One region of the Lysinibacillus sp. K60 genome, then DNA from elsewhere that is predicted to be linked to it. Evidence: riboswitches for the same ligand, from Rfam matches in the RefSeq annotation. Region 1 holds a riboswitch; each other region holds the start of a gene.
What was found. A riboswitch is a leader RNA that binds a small molecule or an ion and turns the genes downstream of it on or off. The one in region 1 is predicted to bind S-adenosylmethionine.
Positions count from the first base shown of each region.

Region 2: another riboswitch for S-adenosylmethionine. It lies ahead of metA (homoserine O-acetyltransferase MetA); the one in region 1 lies ahead of HCH28_RS00655 (MetQ/NlpA family ABC transporter substrate-binding protein).
Region 3: another riboswitch for S-adenosylmethionine. It lies ahead of HCH28_RS15095 (cyclase family protein); the one in region 1 lies ahead of HCH28_RS00655 (MetQ/NlpA family ABC transporter substrate-binding protein).

Region 1 covers NZ_JAASJR010000001.1:140,511-147,194, forward strand. Annotated here, with positions in the region: gene HCH28_RS00630 (CaiB/BaiF CoA transferase family protein) at 1-546, opposite strand, end outside; gene HCH28_RS00635 (alpha-hydroxy acid oxidase) at 543-1,703, opposite strand; gene HCH28_RS00640 (enoyl-CoA hydratase/isomerase family protein) at 1,718-2,497, opposite strand; gene HCH28_RS00645 (methionine ABC transporter permease) at 2,511-3,182, opposite strand; gene HCH28_RS00650 (methionine ABC transporter ATP-binding protein) at 3,175-4,200, opposite strand; gene HCH28_RS00655 (MetQ/NlpA family ABC transporter substrate-binding protein) at 4,308-5,138, opposite strand; SAM riboswitch class I at 5,227-5,332, opposite strand; gene HCH28_RS00660 (PPC domain-containing DNA-binding protein) at 5,455-5,961, shown strand; gene HCH28_RS00665 (pyridoxal phosphate-dependent aminotransferase) at 6,004-6,684, opposite strand, start outside.
Region 2 covers NZ_JAASJR010000012.1:22,298-28,981, reverse strand. Annotated here, with positions in the region: gene HCH28_RS25200 (Rossmann-fold NAD(P)-binding domain-containing protein) at 1-2, shown strand, start outside; gene HCH28_RS25195 (Rossmann-fold NAD(P)-binding domain-containing protein) at 4-324, shown strand; gene HCH28_RS20590 (YhdT family protein) at 578-841, shown strand; gene panF (sodium/pantothenate symporter) at 841-2,286, shown strand; gene HCH28_RS20580 (TSUP family transporter) at 2,327-3,097, opposite strand; gene HCH28_RS20575 (TrmB family transcriptional regulator) at 3,223-4,005, shown strand; gene HCH28_RS20570 (hypothetical protein) at 4,029-4,415, shown strand; gene HCH28_RS20565 (nucleotide excision repair endonuclease) at 4,466-4,837, opposite strand; SAM riboswitch class I at 5,041-5,152, shown strand; gene metA (homoserine O-acetyltransferase MetA) at 5,276-6,211, shown strand; gene HCH28_RS20555 (GerAB/ArcD/ProY family transporter) at 6,252-6,684, opposite strand, start outside.
Region 3 covers NZ_JAASJR010000006.1:207,854-214,537, forward strand. Annotated here, with positions in the region: gene HCH28_RS15080 (ABC transporter substrate-binding protein) at 103-1,053, shown strand; gene HCH28_RS15085 (helix-turn-helix domain-containing protein) at 1,518-3,089, shown strand; gene HCH28_RS15090 (YuzC family spore coat inner layer protein) at 3,204-3,608, shown strand; SAM riboswitch class I at 3,690-3,795, shown strand; gene HCH28_RS15095 (cyclase family protein) at 3,888-4,625, shown strand; gene HCH28_RS15100 (DedA family protein) at 4,656-5,252, opposite strand; gene HCH28_RS15105 (Cof-type HAD-IIB family hydrolase) at 5,314-6,087, opposite strand; gene HCH28_RS15110 (DUF2225 domain-containing protein) at 6,421-6,684, shown strand, end outside.

The sequences.
Region 1 (6,684 bases):
GGCCATTAAAATGGATTGTAAGGCTGTTTGTGCAGCAGCAATATCATTCACCGCAAAGCCAACTTTTACAGGTCGGCCATCTGCTTCACCTGTCATATGCATTAAGCCACTCAGACCCTGAGCCATAATATCATAGCCACCCTTTTGACTATATGGACCTGTTTGACCATAACCAGAAATAGAGCAGTAAATTAGGCCTGGATTGATGGCTTTTAATGTATCATAATCGATACCAAGCTTTTTCGTGACACCTGGTCGATAATTTTCCACAAGTACATCAACAGATTGAATCAATTCTTTAAATAAAGCCAGTCCCTCAGTAGTTTTTAAATTGATGCAGACACCTTTTTTATTACGATTAACCATCATATACATATGACTTTCTTCATTAACGAATGGACCCATTGTACGGGTATCGTCTCCATTTGGGTATTTTTCAATTTTGATAACTTCTGCACCCATATCTGCTAATACCATGGTGCAATAGGGACCAGCTAAGACTTGTGATAAATCGACAACCTTTAATCCTTGTAATGCTTGTTTCATTTACCCTCAGTCCCATCCTGTTTGACTAATGTGATGTTGCGTAATCCTTTGACAGAGGTGGCACCGGCTAATGCGATAGAAACCTTTAATTCATCATAAAGATTGGTCATCACCTTTTCGACGCCTTGTTGTCCTTCAAGGGCTAGTCCATAGACGAAAGGACGTCCTATTGCAACGGCATCCGCTCCTAAAGAAAGTGCTTTTAAGGCATCCATGCCACGATATACACCACTATCTAATATAATAGGAATTTGTCCATTCACAACTTTCGCAATAGCGGGAAGGGCCTCCAGTGAACCAATCACGCCATCTAATTGACGGCCACCATGGTTTGATACAATAATGCCATTAATACCATTGTCAATAGCTAGCTTTGCATCTTCAGGATGTAAAATTCCCTTCAATAATATAGGAAGATTTGTACGTTTTTTTAACTCTCGAACATGCTCCCAATTAAGTTTTGGGTGGAAGACATTTTGCAAGACACCTTGTACATAGGACTCGAATGAATCATCAGGTAAAGAGGCTGTAAAAACGGGATCATTCATATAATTTCCTCTTGCATAGCCTAACTTCAATGGTGAAAACTGATTGCGTACATCTTCTTCACGCCAGCCAAGCATTACGGTGTCGACAGTTAAAACGATCGCTTCAAATCCAGCTTCCTCCGCACGTGCAGCCATACTAAAAGCAATTTCTTCATTAGTAGACCAATATAATTGAAACCATTTTGTTGCAGAAGGCGCAGCTTGAGCAACTTCTTCAAGAGCAAAAGTGGAAACAGTGCTTTGTATATAAGGGATATTTAAAAACTGGGCAGCACGTGCAACGGCAAGTTCTCCTTCATCGTGAACCATTCCGTTCATGCCCACAGGAGCAAAAAGCAAAGGAGTTGGATATGTTTTACCAAACAAATGAACGGATGTATCAACGTTTGACACATCATTTAAAAAACGGGGAACAATGGAATACTTCTCAAAAGCTGCTCGATTATTGCGCAGTGTTTGTTCACCGCCAGCACCTGAACGGATATAGCCATAAGGTCCAGCTTCGATTTTTTCCGCTACGGCCTTTTCTAAATCTGCAAAGCAAATGGGGAAGGGGGCTTGTGCAGTTATATTTTTTAAGAGTAGATCGCCATCAGTTATGTTTGTCATCGTTACAACCTCACTTATTTATTGAAAATAGGCTTTCTTTTATTTAAAAAGGCTTGAATACCTTCGTTATAATCGTCTGAATTAAATGAATCCAAAACTAACTGTGCCAACACATCGTTTTCTTCATTTTCACCATCAACAATTGCCTGGATAACTTTTTTGATGCCAGTGTTTGCAATGGATGATTTACTTAATAAATGTTCAGCGAATTGCAATGTCGCCTCATCAATATCCTCTGGTTCGTGGAGGGCCGTGATTAAACCAATATTTTTTCCTTCTTCAGCTGTAAAAATAGTAGCTGTGTACAAAATTTCCTTTGCCTTAGCGACACCAACAATATTGATGAGACGTTTTGTGCTTTCTAAATTATAGACAATACCTATGTTTGCAGCGGTGATGCCTAGCTTACTCTTAGGTGTTGCTATTCTAAAGTCACAAGCGTTTGCTAACTCTAAGCCACCACCAATTGCTAAGCCCTGAATCATAGCAATTGTCGGGTGTGGAAATTTATAGAGAGCATCGATCGCCTTTAGAGCCAATTCATTATAGGCTTTGGCATTGTCTGTAGCATAACGAACATCTAAAAACTCGGTAATATCTGCACCGGAAGAAAAGGCTACTTCATTGACACCGCGAACAATTAAAAGTTTGATGGAAGAATCTACACTGAGCAGCTCTAGTTGGTCTACTATGGCTTGAAACATTGCCCTTGATAAAGAATTCCGTTTTTCCGGGCGATTTAATACTAACGTTGCAATATAGCCATTTTTCTCTACATAAATTTCGTTTGTCATCTTCATTCTCCTATTAGTCTTTTTTCAACTTCGCGGCGAAGCGGTTACCGATGGATTGAATGCTCTGCACAAGGATGATTAAGATAAAGACAGTTGCATACATCACATCAACCTCATAGCGTAAATGACCATAACGATAGGCAAGGTCACCTAAACCGCCAGCACCAACCATTCCTGCCATTGCTGTTGCACCAATTAATCCTATTGTGGCAATCGTTAAGCCTAATATAATAGATGGTCGAGCTTCACGTAATAGGACATGCCAAATGATATGGCGACGTTTAATACCCATGGCTGTGTAGGCTTCTACTACTCCTGAATCCACTTCTAATAGCGCAGATTCCATCAGTCGTGCAATATAAGGAGCTGTGTAAACAACTAGCGGAACGATTACACCTTTAACACCAATTGTTGTACCTACAATTAACTTGGTAAAAGGTAAGATGAAGAATAATAAAATGATAAATGGAACAGAGCGAACAATATTGATAAATAGATTAAAAAACTGATAGAAAAATTTATTTTCAAAGGATTGTCCTGGTCGTGTTAAAACGATTAATAGCCCTAATGGAATACCAATCAGAATGGAGAACAACAATGAAATTCCGACCATTTGAAATGTTTCGATAATTGCTTTGCCAATTACATCTGACCAATCTGTAAAGAAACTTTGGATACTACTCATTGAACGCACCTCCTAATTCTTCCACTGCCACGCCATTTTCTGAAAAATACGTTAACGCCTTTTGGACAATCTGCGTTTCGCCATGTAAATGCACCACAATATTGCCGACAATACCGTTTTTTAATTCAATAATATTAGCTGTTAAAATATTTGGTTGCACATCGTATACCTTAGTGACTTCTGCTAATAATGGCTTACCAGTACTTTCACCAAGGAATGTTAAACGGATTACACTTCCTGAAACATTTAATTGCTCAATAAGAGAGGGGGATAAATTACGTTGTGAAATTGTATTTAAAAACTTTCGCGTTGTAGGGTGCTTCGGTTTCGCAAAAAGTTCAATCGCTGTGCCAAATTCCACAACTTTCCCTGATTCTAGAACAGAAACCTCATCACAAATTTTTTGAATTACATTCATTTCATGTGTGATGAGCAGAATCGTAATGCCTAATTCACGATTAATTTTTAACAACAATTCAAGAATGGCTTCCGTTGTCTCAGGATCAAGTGCACTTGTTGCTTCGTCACTAAGTAAAATCTCTGGTTCCTGTGCTAAGGCACGTGCAATAGCCACACGCTGTTTTTGACCACCTGAAAGTTGATTTGGGTAACTATCTAGTTTATCTGTTAAACCGACAATTTCAGCATACTTAGCTACTCGTTTTTTTACTTCTGCCTCTTTATAGCCTAGAAGCTTTAAGGGAACTGCAATATTATTGTAAACTGTTGCTGTTTTTAATAGATTAAAGTGCTGGAAGATCATCCCGATTTTTTGGCGTGTTTGACGTAATTCTTGAAGAGAAAGGGTCGTAATGTCTACATTGTCTATCACTACTTTTCCTGCTGTAGGACGTTCGAGTAGATTAACGCAACGAATGAGTGTACTTTTACCAGCACCACTATAGCCGATTACACCATGAATTTGTCCCTTTTTTACGTGAAGATTGATGCCATCCACAGCTTTTATGATGCCTTTTTTCGACTTGAATTCTTTTGAGATATTTTGTAATTGAATCATGCGACTGTTTGCTCCTTTCTCCACCTTCTAAAAAGCAAGAATCTGCTCGTTTTCCTATAGAGGAATTTCGACAGATTCTTCGGCTTTATAGAAGCTTCCTGAATGTATTACCAACTAGGGATTACTGAACCTTTGAATTCTTCTTCGATGAATTGACGTACTTCATCAGATTGGTAAGCCTCAACGAACTTTTTAATTGTTGGATCATTTTCATTTTCAGCACGTACAACAATATAGTTCACGTATGGAGAATCAGTAGATTCCAATAAAATAGAGTCATCTTTAGGGTTAATACCAGCTTCTAATGCAAAGTTTGTATTAATAGCTGCTACGTCTACTTCACTAAGTTGTTTAGGAATTTGAGCTGCCTCTAATTCAATGAATTTTAAATTCTTTTTGTTTTCTTCTACATCACGAATCGAGGCTGTTAAGTCTGCGCCATCTTTTAACTGAATATAGCCAGCTTCCTGTAAAACAAAGAGGGCACGCGCTCCATTCGTTGGGTCATTTGGTAAGCCAAACGTTGCACCGTCAGGAATGTCATCAAAGGATTTATATTTTTCAGAGTAGATACCCATTGGATTTAAAATCGTTTTGCCCACTGGTACTAAATCTGTATCATGATCTTTATTAAATGTATCCAGGAAAGGCTCGTGTTGATAGCTGTTCGCATCAAGATCACCTTCAGCTAAGGATGTATTAGGTAAAACATAGTCAGAAAATGATTTTAGCTCTACTTCTAGCCCGTTTTCTTTTGCTACTTTAGCGGCTACTTCTGCAATTTGTTCGTGTGGACCAGAAGTGACGCCTACAACGATTTTCTTTTCATCAATTCCTTCAGCTTGGCTTTTACTATCTTCTTTAGAGCCACAGCCTGCTAAAGCTGCTACTAATGTTAGACTTGCTAAACCTACTAAAAATTTATTTTTCTTTTTCATGAAAATACCTCCAAGATTGTTTTTATCGGTTTTTTGAAAATAAAAAAACTCTCTTACAAATTAAGAGAGGCTCATGAAAAGATGTCCTCTCTTATCTATCAAACGAAGTTCGTTTGCAGGATTTAGCACCTTCCTTTAAAAAAGGAGGTTGCCGAGCTTCATAGGGCCAGTCCCTCAGCTACTCTTGATAAGAGATTTATAATATTTTTTTGTAATTCCGATAGAACTAATATAATTTATAGGGTATAGTAAGTCAATAAATAATTTTTAAATTTTTTATATAATTATAATATTTCGACGCAAAAGAGGGATAACAATGTCTGTAAGAGTTAATTATGGTATAGGTTCATTTGGTAAGGTTATTAGTGCTCGTTTTCTAACGGGAACAGATATCATTGAAGGGATTGAAGCGCTTTGCGAAGAGAATAATATAGAGTCAGCCACAATTGTAAGCTGTATTGGCAGCTTTCAAAAAAGTAGCTTTGTTTATTTAGTGCCAGATGCAACAGCTCAAATTCAAGTTCGTTTTAGTGATGTGATGGAAAAAGAGGGACCATTAGAATTTATTCAAGGTTCAGGTGTGGTGTGTAAACGAGATGGGGGATATGAGACACATTTCCATGGCTCTATGAGCGATCAATGGGGTGTTGTATCGGGTGGGCATTTAATAAAAGGGGGAAACCCTGTTATTACTGCTGACATCGTGTTGGCAGAGGTACAAGGTATTCAACATATTCGAAAATGGGATGATGAAACAGGTCATGCTCAATTTTATCCATTAGAAAATGATTTAGGGCAACCAAGGAAAATTGAAAAATATTAATGATCCTGTAGCTAGGGATAGCTACAGGATACGCCCTCATCATTATCTATTAAACAATTGTAATTGCTCGATTCTATGGATTGCTTCACGTAAGCGCTCCTCACTAACTAGCAACCCTACGCGTACATAGCCTTCACCATATTGACCGAAGCCATTACCTGCTGCTACAGCGATATCAGCTTTTTCGAGCAAAAGATCAGCAAACTGTTCACTTGTATAGCCTAGTGGTACAGGAAGCCATGCGAAGAAGGAGCCTTTTGGAGCCGTAACATGCCAGCCAATTCGTCGAGCTTCTTCAATGAGTACATTGCGGCGACGCTCATAAGTAGCTCGTAGTTCATCCGAACATTGTTGGGAAGCTGTCAGTGCTACTGCTGCGGCTTGTTGAATGGCAGGGAATTGACTACAAAACAGATGATCCTGAATAAGATTAATAGCAGCAATAATCTCGGCATTCCCTACAGCGAAGCCTATACGCCAGCCAGCCATATTATAGGTTTTCGATAATGTATACATTTCAACTCCTACTTCTTTTGCACCCTTTGCTTGAAGGAAGCTAACTGGTTTATTACCGTCAAATCCTATTGCCCCATAAGCAAAATCATGTGATACGATAATATTGTGTTCCTTCGCAAAGCGAACAGTCTCTTCAAAAAACGCAAGTGATGCTGTACCTCCTGTAGGGTTGTTCGGGTAATTTAAGTAAAGAAGCTTTGCCTTTTC
Region 2 (6,684 bases), on a different contig from region 1:
GAATTGGTCGTTGCTTGGATTCATTCCTATGCGGACACTACATTAGAGAACATCTCCAATGTAATTTCAATAGAGAATAACGGGGAATGGAAACTGTTTCATGTGTTGAGGAGTAAGGCGAATTTAAGTGAAGTCCAAGAGAAATTGAAGCTCCATTCTCGTTCGCAATACAGACAAATCCAGCTAGGTTTTATGATGGAAGAAGGTCATGCGAGATGGCTGACACATGAGGAAATATCGCAAGGTGTCGTTGTTGCTATTCAACAGGATCAACCTATTCATATCGTCGGGACGCTACAACCTTGGGCAAAGCGACCGTTATAAACTAACTAACCTTCGTCTAACTAGATGGACGAAGGTTTTTACATATTTCCATTAGCAGTTTGTTTTAGATGTCTACATAATTGTGAGGGAATGTTAGGTTTGTGTGAAAAACGTCAGAATCAGCCAACTTTTTTCTCCTTACATTTTACTTAGTATAACAAAATCATTTCTATATAACTTATCCTTATTTATTCACATCTCTTCCCATCAGACCGACATATCAGTAAAATAGAGTAGGTTAGGGGGATTACATGTGAAAGATCAACGCTTTAAAATAGCGCATCGAGAGGCGCTTATCGGAATTGGACTCGTCCTTGTCAACTTTGCAATTTGGTTTGGCTTTGCCTATGGATTAGGTTCAGGAGATCCAAGAAATTATACGTATGTATTTGGTTTTCCTGCCTGGTTTTTCTATAGCTGTATCGCTGGGACAGGCTTTATGATCCTTCTTATCTGGATTGTGATGAAACTCTTTTTCAAAGAGGTACCATTTGATGATGAGGAGGTGGATCGCTAATGCATTGGCAAGTTGTATTTCCATTGCTATTATTTTTAATTATTATATTTGGAATCGGTATTTGGGCCAATAAGCATGTACGCTCCTCTAATTCATTCCTACAGGAGTATTTCCTAGGTGGTCGTGAAATGGGTGGTTTTATCCTTGCGATGACGATGATTGCTACATATGGCAGTGCGAGTAGTTTTATCGGAGGACCGGGTGTAGCCTATACAAAAGGACTTGGGTGGGTATTACTGGCAATGGCTCAGCTACCAGCAGGTTATTTTGTGCTCATGATTTTAGGGAAAAAATTCGCCATTATTGCTCGTCGTTACCAGGCCATTACGTTAATCGACTTTTTACGCGAACGCTACAAAAGCCATGTCATTGTTATTTTATCAGCCATTAGCATCATTGTTTTCTTATTTTCGGCTATGATGGCTCAATGGGTTGGGGGTGCACGCTTAATTGAGTCGTTAACTGGCTTAAGCTACACTGCAGCATTGTTTATTTTTGCGATTTCCGTGTTAGTATATGTGATTATTGGAGGTTTCCGTGCGGTTGCGCTAACAGATACGGTCCAAGGTTCCATTATGGTGATTGGTACAATTATTTTATTAATCGGCACGATTGTGGCAGGTGGAGGCATCGACAATATAATGGCCTCACTGGTTGCTGAAAATCCTGACTTTGTGTCACCATTTGGCGCACAAGGAGATTTAACACCTTTGTATGTCTCGACATTTTGGATTCTCATCGGTGTAGGGGTTGTAGGACTTCCGCAAATTGCGGTCCGTGCGATGAGCTATAAGGATTCCAAAAGTATGCATCAAGCGATTCTTATTGGCACGATTGCCATAGGGACAATCATGTTTGGCATGCATTTAATTGGTGTGTTAGCCCGACCTGTCATACCTGGCATTGAAATTGGTGATAAAGTCATGCCGCTCCTGACATTGAAGGTATTACCGCCATTTTTAGCAGGAATCGTTTTAGCTGCACCAATGGCTGCGACAATGTCTACGGTTAATGCTTTACTAATGCTTGTCAGCTCTACAGTTGTCAAAGACATCTATTTAAATTATATGAAGCCGAAAGCTAGTGATGCAGAGATTAAGCGTGCAAGCTTTATTGTAACAACAGTCATAGGCCTAGCGGTTGTCATCTTTGCACTCAATCCACCTGATTTATTAGTGTGGTTGAACTTATTTGCCTTTGGTGGACTAGAGGCTGTCTTTATTTGGACAGTCGTTTTAGGATTGTATTGGAAAAAAGCCAATAAATACGGAGCGATTGCGTCGATGATTACAGGCATGTTGTTGTACATTATGATTGATCGGTTTTATCCTTCTGTCTTTGGTATGCATACAGTCACGATACCAATTGTCGCATCCTTCTTTATTTTTGTGCTTGTCAGTTTGTCCACTAGTCATAAATTTAAAAACGAAAAGCTTATGATTTAACGCCAAAACGCCACAGATTTCAAATTCTGTGGCGTTTCTTTTAATGCATCATAAAATCATAGGCATTTTTCGCAAGTAATGTCATTGTAACGACAATAAATAGCGTGCGGACAAAGCCACTTCCTTTTTTGATTGCCATGCGTGAGCCAAGCATAGCCCCACCAATTTGCGCAATGCCCATGACTAGACCATAAACATAATGAATTTGACCTAAGTAAGCAAACATACAAACACCAGCCACATTACTCGCCAAATTTAAAAACTTCGCATTACCAGCCGCCTTTAAAAAATCAAAGCCTACCAGTAAGAAGCTAAAGATTAAAAAGGACCCTGTCCCAGGACCAAGAAATCCATCATAAAAACCAATAGCAAATAATAGCAGCATAAATAAAAACAAATGTTTTTTAGATAGATTTTTTACGGTAGCGACGGCACCCCAATCCTTTTTAAAGATCGTATATATCCCAACAGCCGCCAGCATAACAAGCATCAATGGCTTTAGTAATGCTGGATTGATTAGATGTACAGTCCATGCACCACATAATGATCCGATAAATGCTAGCGGAAAATATTTGAGGACAGAGCGAATGTCCAGCTGGCCAGAACGATAGAAAGAAATAGAGGAAGTGAGCGAGCCCATAGCTCCTGCTAGTTTATTTGTGGCAACAGCAGCGGCTGGATTAAGCCCTACAAATAGTAAGGCTGGTAGTGAAATTAAACCGCCCCCTCCCACTACTGAGTCAACAAAAGCCGCCAGAAATCCAAATGAAATTAATAGTATGAGAATATGTAAATCGATTTCAAACAACATATGACACCTCTTTAGAATTAGTTACTACTGAAATAGTAACTAATTTTATTTACGCTGTAAACCCCATTTTTTCATTGGCAAATCTTCACAAAGGTAGCCTATAATAAAGATAATGGAGGGATTACATGGAGGAATTAATCACCCAGCTGAAAGAAATGGGTTTTACAGAATATGAAGCGAAGGCCTATACGGCACTTGTTCAGCAAAGTCATGTCAGTGCCTATCAGGTTAGTAAAAATTCTGGCATACCACGTGCAAGAGTGTATGATATTTTAAATATCCTTGTAGAAAAGGGCATCGTGTTAAAAGAAGAGACCGCAGAACAAACGACCTATTCGGCAATGCCTGTGTCTGTGTTCTTACAGCAAATGCAACAGCGCTGGGAGTCGAATTTTACGTCTATAAGCGGGAAGCTAGAGAAATTAGAGGAAAAAGTGCAGGAAGCTGAGCCTAAAGTGGTCATGCTGAAGGGCAGGGAATCTATTATCAATTATTGTCAGTCACTTCTAAAGAAGGCGAAGAAAAAAGTGATGCTGTCGATGTGGGAAGATATGTATGAGGTCTTACGTGAAGATTTGCAAGAGGTGGCGCTGCATGTTCCTGTTCATGGCATTACGTTATATGTAGGAGAGCATCTAGCCTCAATTGACCAGCATAGAGCCACACATTATACAAAAAAAGCGTCGACACCGCATTGGTTTATCTTATCGGTAGATGGTCAGGAAATGATTTATGGTCATTCTCCATCTACCCAAGAGACGGCCTTTATCACCAATGATTCCGTTCACATTTATTTGTTAGAGGATTATATATGGCATGATGTACTCATTAATCGGTTAGTAAAACGGGATGATCAGGAGTTAGAAGACTGGATTGCTAAGGAGCGGAAAGCTTTTTTCTTAGAATAGTCTTATAAGGGAAGGGGAGTAACTTGAAAAAATTCGTGTTGCTAGGTTTAATGAGCTTACTCATGCTAGGAGCCTGTAATGCTACACCACCAACCAATCCACCAACGATTCATGAGCTAACGGTTGTCCCAGATAATGTCCAAAAAAATATTGTTTCTAATGACAGAATACAACTATTACATGAAAATGATGCTCCATATTATCTTGTTTATTATTCAAAAGGGAATGTATTGGCAAGTATTACAGCTGAGGGAAATAGGCTTATCATCCAGTTAGAAGAAGGCAGCGAGCAAAAGAAAGAGGCTCAGCCCTATGTTTTTCAAATCACCGTCAAGAATCCTGAGCTTGATACCATTGATTTGCGAATAAACGGTCAGAGTACGCCCATTGATCGTATGACCATTATGTGATAAAAGAAACCGAAATCTTTAGATGAGATTTCGGTTTCTTTATGAGATGTCTAATAAAAGACTTTGTCTACGTTATATTTAGAGCGGAAAGTATTAATCGCGTATGTTTCGTAAATTTCACGTTCCATTGGATCTTCTACTTCATAGACTTCAATTTTGAACACTTCATCACGATGGTTTTTCATCGGAGATACATTATCCTCGAAATGTTTTTTAATACGTTGACGAATTTTACGTGCTTTCCCAACAAATAATAGCTCATTCTTGTCATTATAGAATAAGAAAATGCCGCCTTTATCACGTGTGATTTTATGGAAGTCAATAAAACCGAAGTAAGGTGTGATTGGCACATCACCTGGTTTTAAATCTTGTTCACGTTGACGGATTACTAGATCTGGTTTTGGAAATTCAATTTTAATCAAACTATTCACGTTCCTCTCTCTTACTAAAAGTATATGGTAACATAATTACGGCATGTTTACCATAAATTTTAAATGCAGAAACACCACATATAGCAAGCTTAGTGTACATCAATTGAGCAAGGAACATGCACATGAATCACAAAATATTCTATGAATTATTGATATTCTAACTAGTTCGTGTTACAATTCAAGATAATTAAATAATCTTATCAAGAGAAGCTGAGGGATTTGGCCCGATGACGCTTCAGCAACCTCTAACAATTGTTAGAAAGGTGCTAATTCCAGCAAAGGATTTTTTCCTTTGAGAGATAAGAGTGGACGTGAAAAAAATCCTTCTCATTCTATCTCGTATGGAATGAGGAGGATTTTTTAATTTCGTTGCATCCTATGCAAGCAAGGTTTGCTAAAAGAGAGTGATTATAGAGAGGGGAAAGCAAGATGCCAATTAATATTCCGAAAAATTTACCAGCTGGAGAACATTTACGTGAGGAAAAAATCTTCGTCATGGAAGAAGATCGTGCGAAAACACAGCAAATCCGTCCATTAAATATATTAATATTAAATTTAATGCCTGAAAAAGAAAAAACAGAGCTCCAATTATTACGTTTATTGGGGAATACACCATTACAGGTGAATATTACCTTTTTGAATACAGCCACACACGAGTCTAAAAATGTGAGTAAATCCCATTTGCAGCTTTTTTACACAACGTTCAATCAGATTCGACACCGCCGCTATGATGGTATGATTATAACTGGTGCGCCAGTAGAAAAAATGGCTTTTGAAGAGGTCAACTATTGGCAGGAAATTTCAGAAATTATGGATTGGTCTAAAAAGAATGTGACATCCGTGCTACATATATGTTGGGGGGCACAGGCTGCATTGTATCATCATTATGGCATTGGGAAGGTCGAGCTTTCTGCTAAATGCTCAGGTGTCTATTCCCATGTGATTACAGATTTAACTGTAGATTTGGTACGTGGCTTTAGTGATTTATTTACTGCGCCCCACTCACGCTATACATCTGTTTCGATTGACGAGGTTCGCAATCATCCAGATCTACGATTATTATCCTATTCAGAGGATGCAGGGGTATTTATTGTACAATCAAAAGATAATAAAAATATTATGATTACGGGGCATCTAGAGTATGATGCGACAACGCTAGCCGATGAATACAGTCGCGATGTGGCGAAGGGCATAGATATCGCTGTTCCTGTAAACTACTTCCCGAATGACGATCCGACACAAGTGCCGATGAATACATGGCGTGCCCATACGCATCTATTATTCTCTAACTGGTTGAACTACTATGTTTACCAAGAAACACCATATGAATGGGATTTTGTAGATGAAATCGAATATCATATTTAATTAATAAAAAGTCTAATTTCTTTTCTAGCTTTAAAAGAAATTAGACTTTTTGATTGTCATTTTCTGTTTCCTGCTGAGGTGTTTCGTTTTTTTGAGCTTTGGATTTACGATTTCGAATAACTACCACAATCAGCAATAGTATGGGTAATAAAATGGTGAAAATAAAGGAAAAGATTGGCCAAATTTCATTATTATAATTAGTAGAATGCACAATATCTGGATGAACAATTTGAGAAAGTCCAATAACAATTATCCCCATCGGTATAATGAGTGGGCGATGATCCTTGATCTTTAAAATTTGTGCGAGGCCAACAACGGTCGTATAGAAATACATAAATGTACGAATATAAATAGACGAAATCCACATAAATGCCATAATGATCTCTATACGCTGTAAAAAATTTCCTATAGATATTCTTTGTGCTAAGGCATAGCTAGGAAAAGTCCTTGATGCTGTGTTTTCAGGACCTAAT
Region 3 (6,684 bases), on a different contig from region 1:
TATGTTGTATCCTATAATTTACTTGAACCAAACGAGAATGATTATCATTCTAATTTAAGGGAATACCCTTACTGTTTTAGTAAATCTATAGGAGTGAATAAAATGCGTAGAGGTCGATATTTTTCATTTGTAGTTTTCTTTGCACTAATATTCGTATTAAGTGCCTGTGGCTCAAATGAAGTAAAAGAGGATACAGCTACAGAAGAACAATCATCTAAAGATACAAGAATTGTAGAAGACGAGTTTGGAAAAGTAGAAATTCCTACAAATCCACAGCGTGTAGCTGCTATCTATTTGGAAGACTATTTAACTGCTTTGGATGTAAATCCCGTTGTGCAATGGTATCACCCATCTTGGGGAAAACAGGACTATTTAGGATTAGATGTCCCTGAGTTCGACATTACTGGTAGCATGGAAACATTATTACAAGCCAAGCCTGATTTAATCATTGTAGATGGTGCCGCAGACAAGGCAAAGTATGAGGAATACTCAAAGGTAGCGCCGACTTACCGCTTGAAAGAAGATATTCTACAAGATCCACGTGAAATTGCAAAAACAATAGCTGATGTTTTAAATATTCCAGATAAAGCAAAAGAAATGGTTGATCGATATGAGCAACGTGTTTCCGATTTAAAAGCAAAACTAGATGAATCAATTGGAGACGAAACAGTTGCTGTTGTACGACTAAATGTAGCAGATAATACATTAGCGTTATTTGGCATTAAAAATCGCTACTCTGGCTATATTTACACAGAGACAGGCTTAACGCCACATCCATTAGCCCGTGATATGGCAGAGTCCCAAGAGGTCTTATCAGAAGAGGCTATCACGGAATTAGATGCGGATCATATCATCCTTTTCCCTTCAAACGGTACATGGGAGTCTAAAGAAAACCAAGAAGCCATTAAGTGGTTAGATAGTACACTATGGAAAACACTCCCTGCTGTAAAAAACGGGCATGTCTATATTGCTGATCGCACATATTGGCAATCTGGCGCAATCACAGCCAATTTGCTAAAGTATGATGATTTAGAGAAATGGTTCGTCAAATAATTTTCAAAAGAAAGCTCTTAACGAGGGCTTTCTTTGGTTTAGTGTTAAAAAACAAAATAATCAATAGCACTTTTGTGAAGGAGAAAATGGATAGGTTTTGTCACTCATCACTTCTTCACATTGAAATAAGTGCCTATCCTCTCTTTAATAGACTTTTTTGTTCCCTACTGCTAGTACGAAAGAAGAAAAGACACGTTAGCAGCATAGTTGATTGGAGTGGAGCCAGCGTCACTCCAAGGGGATTTAGCGTCACAGATGAGACCCTGGAGCGAACGTAAGTGAGTGAAGCGGCTCATCGGACGCCCCCTGGAAAGGACGCTGGAGGAGCGGAAATCAACCCCTTGCCTTGCTAAATGGGCTTTTTCTACTAGTCATATGATCTTTTTCAACAACATGAAGAACGCTCTTAATGAGGGCTTTCTTTGTGTTGTTATGCCAATTCAACAAAAAGGGGTGAATTATCAATGGGTAACTTAACACATGTTTATACGTTACAAAATATCTCTTATGCAATTCAATCATCAAAAAAGTTATTGATTAGTAGTGATTTCTATACACTTTTCATCGTAATGAATGGTAGCGGAAAGCTAGAAATAGATCATGACACCATTCATTTTAGTGAAGAAAAGTGCATATTGATACCGCCAAATAACACGGTTAGTATCCACATTCAAAGTGAGCACCTTTGTTTTTATCAATTACAATTCAACATTGTCAATCTCAGTAATAGTCAGAATTCACATAGCCATTTTACAAGTATCAGCGAACGACATCTTCTCCCCTTTTCACAATGTCATAGACTGCTAGAAGTCATCTATCAGAACCGGTTAGCGGAGGATGAACACACGATTTTTGAACAGCATGTGCACTTTCAAGAACTGATGTTATTGCTCTTACATCAAACCATACCCAAGCAGATGCAAAAAAATGATCGCCAATCTGTTGAACAATCCATTAACCATTTACATAAACATTATGAAAAGGAGTGGACGGTTGAACAGCTAGCACAGCTCGCTGACGTACCAAGATGGAATTATACGCGTATTTTTAAAGATATTACGGGACAAATTCCTCTTCACTATTTAACTAACATTCGTATTGAAAAAGCTAAGCAACTATTAATGACAACAAATGATCGAGTATTTGAAATTAGCCAATCTGTCGGATTTAATAATGAGTATTATTTCAATCGTCGTTTTAAAGAACATGTCGGCATCTCTCCAGGACAATATCGAAGAAATCAAGGCAGCCATCTACGTGTATTTGCACCATTCTTAGAAGATTTCTTTGTTGCCCTTGGGATTACGCCAATTGCTCAATTCAGTCATTCAAAATGGGGAAAACAAGACTATTTAGGTCTACAGGAAGTGCCAGATATCGATGTACAAAATAGAGAAATAGATCGACTCCTTTACTATAAGCCAACTTTAATTATGCTAGATTCTGGTATAGAGCGTTGGGAATCCTTTCATCATTTAGATGAGGTAGCCCCCGTCTGCCACCTCTCACACCCCGGAGAGAATTGGCAATCTACTTTATTTAAAATTGCAGATCTAACAGGAAAAACCTCTTTGATGCAAGACGTAATCCTACAATATGAAGATAAAGTACAACAAGCAAAAGGAATTCTTAGCAAATCTGTTTATGGGCAAAGTGTGGCATTTCTCCGTATTTCAGCCATTGGCATTACTCTATACGCGGGCCCTGAATGTGGCTATACGGGCCCCATTTTATATCGTGACTTAGGTTTAATGCCACATTCACTAGTATGGAGTATTCCGCACAATCAACGTAAAGTTCAACTGACATTTGCTCAATTGTTGCAATTAGATGCTGATCATTTATTTATTACCTTTGATAAACAACATTCCATTTATGAAAATGAGGAACGTGCTATTTTAAAAACTCCTACTTGGAAAAACCTAGCTGCCGTTAAAAGCAACTGTATCTATGAAGTAGACTTTTTAACATGGATGAATTATGGCATTTTATCACATAGTAAAAAAATTGATGATGTCTTGAATGTACTTGGCTAAAAGGAAGCTTACTTTAGCTTCCTTTTTAAATGTTTAGGACAAACATTGCACTGCTAATAACACCGAAAGCCGTTTGGCTACATAAGATAAGTTATCAGTTATAGGATAGGAGGAATGACCTTGTATTACAATCCTTATCCGTATTTTGTGCATCCCTATCATTATCCAACATCGCCTATCGCTAATCATTTTGCCATTAGACCCTTTTCGCAACACCTAGCAATGCCGACCAATAATCCTTTTCCACCTGTCGATACACACAAATTAAAAGCTTCAGCATCACGGATGAAGGCGATGATGCAGCAAGCCCAATTACTTACGGATAAAATAGATAGCTCCCAACAATTCGCACATGATTTAATGAATGCTGCTCAACTTTCAAATAAAACAGAGGTTGAAAAATTAATCACATCAACAGGCATTACGGTGAAATTTGAAACAAACTATACACCAGACAGTTTTATAATACGTCTTATTGATAATGATTGTTGTGGCGTCACCTTAAATTTGAATTGGTGAAAATTCCTAGTGAACTTGTAAACTATAAAAAACTATGCTAAAGTGTTTGTATTGTTATTTCTGAAAATTCTTATATTACTTTTCTTATCAAGAGAGACGGAGGGATTGGCCCGATGAAGTCTCAGCAACCAGCTAACAGTATGGTGCTAATTCCAATTGGCAAAATGATCAGCCTTGAAGATGAGAAGAAGAACTACCGTTGTTTCAAGCAGGAGTCCTCTTCTATTAGGGGACTCCTTTTTTATTTACCACTATTTTTTACAGAAAGCAGGGAAATCGATATCTAATGAACTTTTGCAAGCATTGGAATTATTAAAATCGAAACAGTGGGTTGACTTAACACATACTTTCGGCCCTAATTCACCACATTTTTTTATGTTTGAGGACGCTAAATTTGAAACATTATTTTCTCATAAGGATGGTTTCTTCGCTCAACAATTCACGTTCCCTGGTCAATATGGCACACATATCGACCCACCCATTCATTTTGTGCGAGATACTCGCTACTTAGAAGAATTAGAACTAAAAGAGCTTGTTCTCCCCCTTGTTGTTATTGATAAATCACAAGAGGCTGCGAGCAACCATGATTTTACATTAAGTGTAGAAGATATTCTTAATTTTGAGGACAAGCATGGAGAAATTGAAGCAGGAACATTTGTTGCATTACGTACAGATTGGAGTAAGCGCTGGCCAGATAAAGAGGCTTTCAGTAATAAGGATGCAGATGGACATAACCATATCCCTGGCTGGGGTTTAGAAGCTTTACAGTTTTTACTAACAAAACGTAAGGTAAGCGCAATTGGTCATGAAACATTCGATACGGACTCTGCTGCTGATTTTCGTAAAAATGGCAAGCTAGAGGGCGAATATTTTGTGCTTGACCAAGACACCTATCAAATTGAGCTAATGACTAATTTAGACAAGCTACCTGCGAAAGGTGCTATCATCTTCAATATCGTACCTAAGCCAGAAAAAGCATCTGGCTTCCCTGTGCGCTCATTTGCTATTTTGCCATAACATAAAAGTCGGTATAGCGTATACCGACTTTTATGTTTGTCCATTTCTTTTTTTGAATAAAAAGTAAGCAATGAGCATCCCTACAATAAATAAAAGGATAAGATAGATACTATAATGAGTTAAATAGTATCCAACAAATCGCCATTTCTCTCCAAGCATCTTTCCTAATGATATAAATGTGAACGTCCAGATAAATGCCCCTATATAGGCAAAAAGCGCAAACTTTCTATAAGGATAATTATTAATAGCCGCAATATATGCTGTCAAATGGCGTACCCCTGGAATAAAATAGCCAATTAATAATAGGGTAGGTCCTATTTTTGTAAACATCTTTTTCGTAAAGTCAATTTTTTGCTCTGTAATATGAATTCTAGGGCCATATTTCTGCAATAACGGTAAGCCAAAACGATAACCAATATAGTAGCTTAAGGTAATGCCTCCAACCGCACCAATCATTGCACTGACCAAAGCAGGAATGTGTTCAAGACTTTCTCGGTAAACACTATAGCCTACATAAGTTAGAAACACCTCATCAGGAAGTGGCACCCCAACAATACCTCCAATTAGAATCACGATAATCCCAAAGTATCCGTAATGTTCAATTAGAGACTGCACGTGATGTGCCATAAATCATCCCACCTAAAATTTATTAAAATCTACCTGCTATATATAGTGTAACCTCAGCGCTCTAAATGACTTGAAGCTGACGTAAAGCAAAATTGATACCGCCATCCGTAGATTTCTTTGTAACAAAATTGGCAGCTCTTTTTAGAGCTTTACTACCATTTCCCATAGCAATTCCTACTCCTACATACTCCAACATATCAATATCATTATCCCCATCCCCAAAGGCAATCGCATTCTTAGGGTCAATATTAAAATGATCAAGCACCGCTTTAATAGCTATAGACTTCGAAACATCCTGCTGTAAGACATTCACTATATAAGGATGCCAACGCTGTAAAAATATATTCGAAAATTGGCTAGTATATCTTTTTTCTGCCAGCTCATCCGCATATAAACACATGAGGAAAACCTCTTCATCTACAATTTTTTCATTTATAAGTGGAAAAGCTCGTAAAGATAAAGTTTCTTGCATCGCTCTTAAAGCTACTGGACTTTGTATGCTATTCATGGATAGCTGCTCTGTAAAAAATGTTAGGCTATGCTGCTGTTCCTGTGCAAAAGCCTGTACATTGTGGACAATTTCTTTGGCAATCGGAGTTTTATGTATGACAAGTTCCTTATGTTTCACATAGGCTCCATTTGCTGTAATAAAGGTTTCAATCCCCAGCGCTTTTAACTCATAGCACATAGATAAGGGTCTTCCAGTAGCCGCTACAAGATGGATTCCCTTTTCTTGCAATAGCTGAATAGCTTGTTTTGTACTTTCTTCCACACAGCCATCCTCATAATTAATCAATGTGCCGTCTACATCAAAAAACACGATATTACACTTCATTTTGAGCACCTCCATTATAGTTATTTAGAACCAATTAAATTAAATTTATAATTTTTCTCCCTTGAAATATGTGAAAGTATTTTGACAAACTGTAAGCAAACTATACAACTTCCATTTACACCACCGATAAAAACTATTACAAGCGTATTTATAATAATATTTAACTAAAAATTCCTTGAATATTTTTATTTTAATAATTCTAAAGGAGTATACCAAAGAACACAAAATTGTTAAAATAAAAGATAATAACTTAAATACATTGAACGATAAAATCTTATGTATAAATAGAACAAAAGAAATAAAATTTTAGAGTACGCAAAGGAGTTGATTCTTATGGCATTTAACATTTACTACTATGAAAGTAGTGTGGATTGTAAATTTTGCAAAAAGCAGTTTACAACATATAAAGTTCGCCCTAATCGATATAAAATTATCGAAGAACAAACGGATTTCATGCCTGTTTACGATGGCCTAAACCCTTTGCTATATGAAGTTGCCGTATGTCCACATTGTGGCTATGCCTACCATAAATCTATGACACGGACATATGGACCTTTCATGCTACTCATTGATGAACTATACATTAAAGAGCTCCAG